One region of the Flavobacterium sp. ARAG 55.4 genome, then DNA from elsewhere that is predicted to be linked to it. Evidence: riboswitches for the same ligand, from Rfam matches in the RefSeq annotation. Region 1 holds a riboswitch; each other region holds the start of a gene.
The links. Region 1 has a riboswitch for cobalamin ahead of ACSV4D_RS01850 (TonB-dependent receptor plug domain-containing protein). Riboswitches for the same ligand answer to the same signal wherever they lie in the genome.
Positions count from the first base shown of each region.

Region 2: another riboswitch for cobalamin. It lies ahead of ACSV4D_RS09595 (TonB-dependent receptor plug domain-containing protein); the one in region 1 lies ahead of ACSV4D_RS01850 (TonB-dependent receptor plug domain-containing protein).
Region 3: another riboswitch for cobalamin. It lies ahead of ACSV4D_RS04955 (translocation/assembly module TamB domain-containing protein); the one in region 1 lies ahead of ACSV4D_RS01850 (TonB-dependent receptor plug domain-containing protein).

Region 1 is NZ_JBPYCT010000001.1:432,156-435,441, forward strand. Features, by position in the region: gene ACSV4D_RS01850 (TonB-dependent receptor plug domain-containing protein) at 1-1,526, opposite strand, end outside; cobalamin riboswitch at 1,622-1,857, opposite strand; gene ACSV4D_RS01855 (helix-turn-helix domain-containing protein) at 1,915-2,487, opposite strand; gene ACSV4D_RS01860 (GH39 family glycosyl hydrolase) at 2,718-3,286, shown strand, end outside.
Region 2 is NZ_JBPYCT010000007.1:57,685-60,970, forward strand. Features, by position in the region: gene ACSV4D_RS09585 (adenosylcobinamide-GDP ribazoletransferase) at 1-262, shown strand, start outside; gene cobC (alpha-ribazole phosphatase) at 247-768, shown strand; cobalamin riboswitch at 864-1,119, shown strand; gene ACSV4D_RS09595 (TonB-dependent receptor plug domain-containing protein) at 1,219-3,150, shown strand; gene ACSV4D_RS09600 (hypothetical protein) at 3,231-3,286, opposite strand, start outside.
Region 3 is NZ_JBPYCT010000003.1:217,448-220,733, forward strand. Features, by position in the region: gene ACSV4D_RS04955 (translocation/assembly module TamB domain-containing protein) at 1-1,815, opposite strand, end outside; cobalamin riboswitch at 2,297-2,448, opposite strand; gene ACSV4D_RS04960 (Lrp/AsnC family transcriptional regulator) at 2,624-3,085, shown strand; gene ACSV4D_RS04965 (alkene reductase) at 3,151-3,286, opposite strand, start outside.

The DNA of each region.
Region 1 (3,286 bases):
TTATAATAGACATCTGCCTGAAAGGAAGCTGATTGTAAAAACTTCTTAGGCTCAATAATGTAAGTACTTCCAAAATCATATTGTGTGGTGAATTCCGGTTTTAATGAGCTGTTACCAATGAATGTATAGTACAAATCATTAAAAGTAGGCAATCGAAAAGATTCTTTATAAAAAGCTCTAATTCGGAAATTTTTGTTATTTGAAGGTTGGAAAGAAGCCGATAAAACGGGACAAAAAATTCTTTGGCTGTCTCCTTGCTGAAAATATTTCACCTGTTCGTCAACATAAGTTCCCAGAAGATTGACTTGAATGTCCAGTCGATTCCAGTTCATTTCGCTGGATAATGCACCTAAATACGAATAACGGGCAGGATAGGGGAAACGGTATAAATTAGCATCCAGGGTATTTATCGAAAAATCTGCAGCCAAAGAAGTTTTCCACCAGGAATTAATGGTGTAAAGTGTGGCAACAGAAGTATAAAATTCATTCTGATAATACTTATTATCTAATGCGCCTTCCAGTGTTTTATAATCCGGATCCCTGTAGCGGCTGTAATCTTTGCTGTATTTCAGATTGACAAGCAATTCGAATTTCTTATCAAATGAACTCTGAATCGTTCCATGAACAAAAAAATTCCGGTCCCATTGTCGCTGAAAATGCTCATAATTATTGGCCACTATAGCACCGGGCAATCCACGTTCCGAATTATAAAAATAGGCTTTTAGCGAACCTTTGATGGATGGGTTCAATTGAGTATGTAATGTCAATTCACCTCTAAAAGCTTCGATATCTCCATTTTGACGAACCGCTGTGGTATCGTAGCCATTCTTTTTTTGGTAGCGGTATTTGTATTTACCATCGGCTTTTGTCCAATCAGTGCTGGCAGTTAGAGCAAATTTTTCGGATAATTTTTGTTGGTAGAGTAACGAAGGGTTAAAAAGTCCAAAAGAACCTGTCTTTAAATTAGTTCGGATTTTGATGTTTTTACCGTCACTAAATTCAGGTGTTTTAGTTCGTAAATAAAGCGTGTTGGAAGCAAAAAATCCCCGTGCCGGCTGAAAAATAGTTGACTTTTGTCCGTTGTATAATTCAATGGCTTCAATGTTGTCCAAAGAATATTTACCCAAATCAACCTGACCATTTTGTGCATTGCTGATGCTCATACCGTCATAGAAAACTGCGGTATGTGCACTTCCCAGACTTCGTACATTGATGGTTTTGAGTCCGCCAATTCCACCATAGTCTTTTAGTTGAACTCCTGAAAAATAACGAATCGCATCAGCAACCGATAAACTGTTGAGTTTTTCCAGTTGCTTGCCTGATAAAATTTGTACAGGCATTGGCGATGCTACTTTAAATTCCCGCTTGCCTGAAGGCACAATCACCTCACTCAGATGTTGTGTTTTTAAAGAGTCCTTTTCTTTTAGGACTACAGTCAGTTTAGCCTGCGCGTATAGAGAACTTGTGAATAAAATCCATACGAGCAAGACAAACCCACCATATAATCTAAGCTTACATAGAGGCATATAAATCTATTTTACTAAAAAATAGTAGTTTCGGAAAAATTGTAAATCAAATGCTACTTTGATTATTTGTGTTGAAAGCTCTGGTCCGCGAAAGCTTCAGTTGATATGCAGTGGCAGGTCTCCTGACTTGTTCCCATTTTGATCCGCCTTCCCATCTCGTTGGAACGAGACAGTGGCAAAAAGTTTGATTTTCAGAAAAATTCATTTTCGTGAAATCTGTCAAAATGTTGCATGGAACTTACAGTAACGGGCTTGTTCAGGATTTACACCTGATTCCCTCTTAGTTGACGCTGTCGAAAAACAGAGCCAAACCATTGCGGGTGCAAAAGTAGTTAAACTTTTTGGGGTTAAAGAGTTCTTTTAAAAAAAAAGCAGAAGTTTAGTTTTGTCAAACAAAAATATCAATATAACTAACCTCATCGGTTATGGGGATAATTCCGTGTTTTTGTAAGGCGTTAAAGTATAGACTGTCTCCTGTTTTCAGGATGTATTCGGTATCGCCAACCTGCATTTTCATTTCGCCTTCGACCACAAACACAAACTCTTCGCCATCGTGTGATAACTGGTGCGGAATCACTTCGCCTTTTCTTGCAACAAACAAAAACGGCTGCATCTTTTTTTGGTGGTATTCTGATGCATAGGGAAATATCATATAGCCTTTTTCGGTTTTAACCAGTTTTTCAACAGCTTCTTTACGGCTGGTAACAATGGCTTTATTCCAGCCATGCTGTTCCAGTAAGCCCGATATAGTAGTGCCTAGAACAGAAGCAATTTTTACCAGGGTCGCTACTGATGGTATGGTTTTGTTGTTTTCTATTTTAGAAATCATGCTTTTAGACAAGTCGCAGCTGTCTGCCACTTCTTGCAAAGTGCGTTTTTGATTGATACGCAACAGGCGAATTCTTTCGCCTACTTCAAGATTGTTTTCTGTTTTGCTTTTAGTTTGTGCTTTGTTTTCCAAAATGCCAGTATTCAAATAGTTTGTCTAAACTCATTTTTGTCACAAATAAAGAACAATTAAATTTTACAATTGTCCAAGCTAATTATTTTTTGTGCCAAAATAAATTCGAAAATAAAGATACTGATTATAATGCTGTTCTGATAATTTTTTATCAACTTTGTTGAATAAAAGTAAACCTATTGTAAAAAAATATAAACTTTACGGTAATTCCGTAAGCAATAAACCAACCTATGTATCAACCACTAAAACGTTGTCTGGCTGTTATTTTGACCGTATATACAGCAGCAGCACTACACGCTCAAAATCCTGAAATCAAAGTAGATCTTACTAAAGAAATTGGACCTATGAAACCCGTATGGGCATGGTTTGGCTATGATGAGCCTAATTATACTTATATGAAAGACGGAAAAAAACTCCTTACTGAAATTGCAGAACTAAGTCCTGTGCCGGTATATGTGCGAACACATAGTTTACTGGTAAGTGGTGATGGTATTGCAGCGCTGAAATGGGGTTCAACAAATGCGTATACAGAAGACGCTGATGGAAATCCGGTTTATAACTGGAGAATTGTAGACAGTATTTTTGATACTTATGTTTCACGCGGCATGAAACCGCTGGCGCAAATTGGGTTTATGCCCGAAGCACTTTCGACACATCCGGCTCCTTACCGTCATTACTGGAAACCCGGTGATCCTTATACAGATATTATTACGGGTTGGGCTTATCCACCAAAAGATTATGACAAATGGCGTAATCTGGTTTACGAATGGGTAAAACATTCTGTGGAACGTTACGGTCA
Region 2 (3,286 bases), on a different contig from region 1:
AAGCAAACCCATTGCTCAGAATTTTACATGGAGAGAAGTTATTGGGGCTTTCTTTTTTGGATTGTTACCACTTTTTGCTCTTTCATTCATTTACGCACAAATGTTGCTAGTTGTTATTCCTGTTTTCATATTCCGATATTTTCTGGCTCGCTATTTCCAAAAATGGATTGATGGTTACACTGGAGATTGTCTGGGAGCAACACAGCAGGTTTGTGAAGTAGTTTTTTATTTATCAGCAATTGCATTATGGAAATTTATTTAGTCCGACACACGGAGACAGTTTGTGAAAAAGGCATTTGCTACGGACAAAGTGATGTGGATTTGAAAGAACCTTATTTGGATCAATTTGAAAGTATAAAAAGCCAAATTCCAGCTGATGTTATTGTTTATTCCAGTCCGTTGTTGCGTTGTACCCAATTAGCAAAGTATTTATCAGATACAGTTATTACCGATTCCCGACTAATGGAAATGCATTTTGGCGATTGGGAATTAAAAAACTGGAATGCCATTCCCGAAGCCGATTATAGCCCTTGGATGAACGATTTTGTAAATGTCGCTGTTCCTAACGGCGAATCTTTTGTTGCTTTACACGAACGAGTGACTGATTTTTTTGAGACAGTTGTTTCAGAAAATAATACCAATAAAATAGTATTGGTAACTCATGCCGGAGTAATCAGAAGTATTTTGTGTACGGTTTCAAATTTACCTTTAAAAGATGCTTTTTCTAATAAAGTAGATTTTGGAGCAGTGATAAAAATAACATTGTGATTTTGTTTTGTGTTTTAAACTAATTGATTTTTAGTGCTTTATGCTAGTAAAGCCAAATAGTACTTTAAATTTGATTTTTAGCTGAATTAAGTTTTATCTTTGCCGCCGTATTGAGGTTGCTGTTTTCTATTTGAAAATGGCATTAAAAGGGAATTAGGTTTAAATCCTAAGCTGTACCCGCAACTGTAAGCTATCAAGCTTGTTGTTATCTGCAAAACCACTGTTTTAATTATAGATTTTAGAATTCAGATTTTAGTTATATCTAAAATCAAAAATCCTAAATCTAAAATGGAATGGGAAGGTAAACAACAAGACGCAAGCCAGGAGACCTGCCTAATACATCGAGTATCAAACTTTCGGGAAAAAAGGTTTGGGTATGGGGTCATTCTATGCTTTTCTCCCATTTTTAGTCATGTAACAGCAAATAGCTGTTATTAAATGTTTATTAAAATGAACCAAAAAATCGTTCGTATTAGTGCGTTATTCGTATTAATAAGTACCTGTGCAGTGGCGCAAAAAAAAGGAATTGTTCTTTCCGGAACGAATGAATTAGAAGAAGTGGTTATTTCTGATTCTAAATTTGCTTTACCAAAAGAAAAATCCGGAAAAGTAATTGTAAAGATTACTGCTGATGACTTAAAAAAGAGACCCGGACAATCAGTAGCTTCAGTTTTGAGTACAGTTGCGGGAGTAGAAGTAAATGGGAATCAGAGCCGAAATGGGAAAGATTTAGGTCTTTATATCAGAGGAGGAAGAGGACATCAGGCTTTAATTTTAATTGATGGTGTTCCTGTTACCGATGCTTCCGGAATCAGTTTGTCCTATGATTTACGTTTACTTTCAGCCGATCAGGTAGAAAGTATTGAGGTAATGAAAGGGGCGGCCAGTACACTTTATGGTTCTGGAGCAGCTACCGGAGTAATTAATATTACTTTGAAAAAGGCAGCTAAAAAATCCATTGCAGGAAATGTGTATATGAATGTAGGAACTCAGACTACAGCTAAGGATAAGGATTATTCAGCTCAGGATTACAATCAGGGATTTTCATTTAACGGAAAATCGGAGAAGTTCAATTATTTTGCCTCTTTAAACAGTACTGAAACTACCGGAATTTCTGAAGCTAAACCGGCCTTGGATACTGAAAACTTTGAAGCTGATCATTTTTCCAGAGTAAATTCTATTGTAAAGTTTGGTTTTACACCAAATAACAAATTAGCATTGGATTTCTTTGCCAGTTATGATAAAATTAAAAATGATTTTGATGCTGGTTCTTTTGCTGATAATATCGAGAATTTTGCCACTTCAGAACAATACAGAATTGGTTTTTCTCCAAAATACAAGTACACCAATGGTGAAATTGTCCTTAACTCGAGTGCAAATGTAATGGACAGGGCTCTTTTTAATTATGGTAGTTTTTCGTATTATAAATCAAGAAGCGTGAATGCCGATTTATTTAATAAATACAGCATTTTACCGGAATTATTTCTGGTAACCGGAGCTCAGTTTCAATTTCATGAAATGTCTAATAAAAGTGATTATGTAGATATTCGTACTGAATTAGCTAATTTTAATATGATTGATCCTTATGTAACTGCAGTTTATAACTCTGATTTTGGATTCAATTTTAATGCCGGAGCACGTTATACCATTCATAGTATGTTTGGAAATAATTGGGTTTTTAACTTAAATCCTTCGTATTCTATACCAAATACACCAATAAAATTATTGGCTTCTTACAGTTCCGCTTTTATAGCACCTAGTTTGTATCAGTTATATTCTTCTTATGGTGATGAGAATTTGGTTGCTGAAAAAGATAAAACACTGGAAGCAGGAGTGGAATTAGAATTATTAAATAAAAAACTGACTTTCACATCTATAGCTTTTTTGAGAGATGAAACTGATGCTATTGGTTTTGATTTGAGTACTTATGAATATTATAATATTTCAGGAATTAATAAAGCCAGAGGATTTGAAACTATGTTTTCGTATCAATTGACAAACAAATTAAAATGGAGTGCTAATTACACTTTTACAGAAATGCAGAAGCAGTCAAGAGTTTTAAACCCGAAGCATAAGGTAAATTCGGCAATTGATTTTCAGGCAACTGACCGCTTAGCTTTTAGTGCTACTTATCAATTTGTATCTGACAGATATACAGAGTATAGTACTTATGGACCAGCGCCGGATTTTGAAACTATTGTTAACTCAGAAATACTGAAAGATTATCAATTAGTAAATGCAAATATCCGTTATACCGTTATTAAAAACAGACTAAACCTTTTTGCGGCAGCAGATAATATTTTGAATAAAGACTTTGTAGAAGCCAGAGGTTTTAGTACCAAAGGCAGAAACTTTAAATTAGGATTGAATATTACTTTGTAAAACCGCTGATACAATTAAAAAAATCCCATCTACTTTTTAAATAAGCAGATGGGATTTTTGTTTGGTGTAAAATAGAAATTTTATTGTTCCAAGTTTGAAATAAATTCAGAAATAGAATGTGCAATTTTGTCCTGTG
Region 3 (3,286 bases), on a different contig from region 1:
TTGTTTGTTTTTAATCAATTTCCCTACATCAAAATTAGTAACGCTGGCATCAGCTATATATTTTTCATTATTTTTTCTGGTTTGGTCAAAAGTTGCTTCCACAATAGCATTTCCTAAAGAACTTTTTAAATCCAGATTAGTTTCAAAGGCAGCCACACTTCCTTTAAAGTTTCCTTTTAAATTAAATTTCTGAGGCAGCTGAATCGTGTTCGGAATCGTATTTTTTGGTGTAAAAGCAGTAATATCTTTTGCCGTACTTTCAAAGTTGGCAATAGCCAGATTAAACACTGATTTTTCAAAATCAGGCAATCCCCGGATGGTTCCTTTCATATCCACTTTAGTATTCCCAATCCCGTCAGCCTTGAAAGTGGTAATTTTTAAATCATCCAGTTTTCCGTTTACTGTCGCATTAAAATTCACGATAGTATTAGGATTATTTTTAAAAACAGCATTCGATTCCAGTTGCGGCACTAATAATAAAATATCTTTAAATGCCAGCATACTGTTTTTTAAATGGACATCTAAAGTGAGCTTTTCAGGATTCTTACTAATGGATTCAATAGATGGATAAGTTGCCAAAATGTTATCCTGTAAATTAGTCTGTGGTGTTTTTAACGATAAATTTTTAAGAGATGCTTCCTTTGAAGTATAATTAAATTTTGTTTTTAACGCGTCTAACTGAAATCCGCTTTTTTCTTTGAAAGTAAAAGAATTGACCGTTCCGCTGTAATCATTATCTCTTATAGCAATAGCTTTTCCGTCAAAACTCAGTTCATTTAATTTTAGATGATTGTAATCAATTCCTTTTTTAGTCTGAATTTCATTATTATTATCAAATATAAAATTAAGATTGCTGATAGAAACTGCATTCACATCAATTTTCCAGGCTAATCCGGAATTTTCGACAGCCTCTTTGTTCGTTTCTTTTGTTGTTTTTACAGATTTGGTTAAGGTAAGTTCAGCATTTGTATTGTTTAATTCCAATGATTTCAGTGCAATGATTTGCTTTTCCAAATCTATTGTTTTCACATTGGTTTTCAATTTTTCAAACCGGATTTTGGTATCCAGATTTGTAAGAGCATCTTTATATCTGACATCAATATTTTCAAGAAGAATATCTTTTAACTGCAATTTTAAAACATTCGTTTCAGCTTCTTCTTCGATTTTTTCAGCCACTCTTTTAGTTGCTTCGACTAAATCCTGAGTTAGATTTAATTGTAAACCGTTTAGGTTTATTTCTGGAATATTAAAAGAGAGATTATTTAAATCAAAATTTTTAATTTGGGTATCAAAGTGATTGACAAATACATCAATATTGTTTTTTGCAACTGTATCATCATATTTAAATTTTATCGAATCAAGGTTTATTTTCCTGATAGAAATTTCCATTCCTTTCTCATCAGTCTTAGGTTTTTCTTCAGTAGCAAAGGCTTTGATGATGTAATCAAAATTATAAACAGAATCTTTATTTACTTTAATATGCGCAGTAACACCTTGCAAATCAATGCTGTTAATTTGAACTTTACTATTTAGCAATTCAAACAGGCTGATGTCTACTTTTAAAGATTTACCCGCCAGTAAAGTATCTTTTGACTGATCTTCAAAATAGAAATCATGCAGAATAATTTTCTTTGGCAACCCCAGTTCAATACTTCCTACTGCTATATTTGTTTTAATTTTTTCATGAAGATAACTAACAGCTTTGTCTTTTATAAAATTTTGTCCAAACGGAGTCTGCAAAGCAATAACTATCAATAAAAAAACTGTTACAACAAACAATAAAATGTATAATAGAATTTTAGCAACTTTTTTCAACTTAAGATAGATATAAATTAAAATAAATCATATTGATTTATTTGTAAAACAGTTCAACTGACCGTGGGTTTAAGCAATTTAAACAACAGCATTTCTCTATAAAACTACAGCTTTGACTGCTCTTTTCAAAACACAAAAACACTTTTGTGAAGATATTGCAAAGCGGCTGGGATGTATTTATAGAATTATAGAAAATTCTTTTAAAATTATAATTTAATTTAAAAACAAAAAAGGCCCGAACAATGTCCAAACCTTTCTGGGATTACCTCCACATACATGAAATCCTATACGAATCTTTTTAGGCAAAGATACTATCAGTTCGGCCAGAATCTCAGCTGCCCAAAGGCTATTAAAGATTTAGGAATGTTAACACTCATCTTTTCTTTAAAATGATTGTTTATCACTCTAAAAAATTCTTTATCATTTATAGATGTTAAGCGAGAAAAGAAAGAAAATATAGATTATTAAATACAGGACACAACAAAGCTGTTTAAATTAGGTAGGTATCTGACTTGTAACATTCTTTTATATTCTCCCGCCAGCAATGGAGTTTATAAGCGCGACAGTTAGTGATTTTCCCACGATTCCCTTTTCACTTATTATTAAAAAAAAACCTAATTCAATTTGATAAAACAAATAAAGAACCAATCAACACAATTAGTTTAATATTCTTTATAAATTTAGCAAACAACCTCAAAAAGACCATCAAAAATTAAAAAACAAGATAATTAAACTTAATTATACATAAAAAATAGATTCAAAAACTTTTTAATACTTATTTTTGTCACCACAAAAGACAATTAGTACGATGGAAGAATTAGATACAATAGATTTATTATTATTAAAAATTCTGGGAAACAACTCCAATCAGACAATCAAAGAATTAGCTTTACAGGTAAATTTATCACCTACCCCGGTACTTCAGCGGGTAAAGAGGTTAGAAAATAACGGCTATATCAAAAAATATATTGCTTTACTTGATCATGAAAAATTCAGTCATGGATTCATTGTTTTTTGCAATATCAAACTCAAACAGCATGACCGGACAATAGGTCATAATTTTGTTGATGATATTATGAAAATCGATGAAGTAATTGAATGTTATAATGTTTCCGGTGATTATGATTTTATCCTGAAAGTTTTTGCCCGAGACATGAAGCATTACCAAAACTTTGTATTTAACAAGTTAGGCACAGTGGAAAGCATCGGTAGTACTCATAGTTCTTTTGTAATGGCAGAAATTAAAAATCTACACAATATTAGTATTTGATTGCCCAGTGACAAAAAAAGCTTTTCAACAGCCTTCAAACATCTAAATTCACAAAAAATATTTTTTTATCCGTTCCAAAGGGGATAATCAGTGTAACCCTGTTTTCCGCCTCCAAACATTGTTGCTCTGTCCGGTTTACTAAGCCCGGCATTTTTTTCAAACCGTTCAGGCAGGTCAGGATTTGCGATGTACAAAGTACCA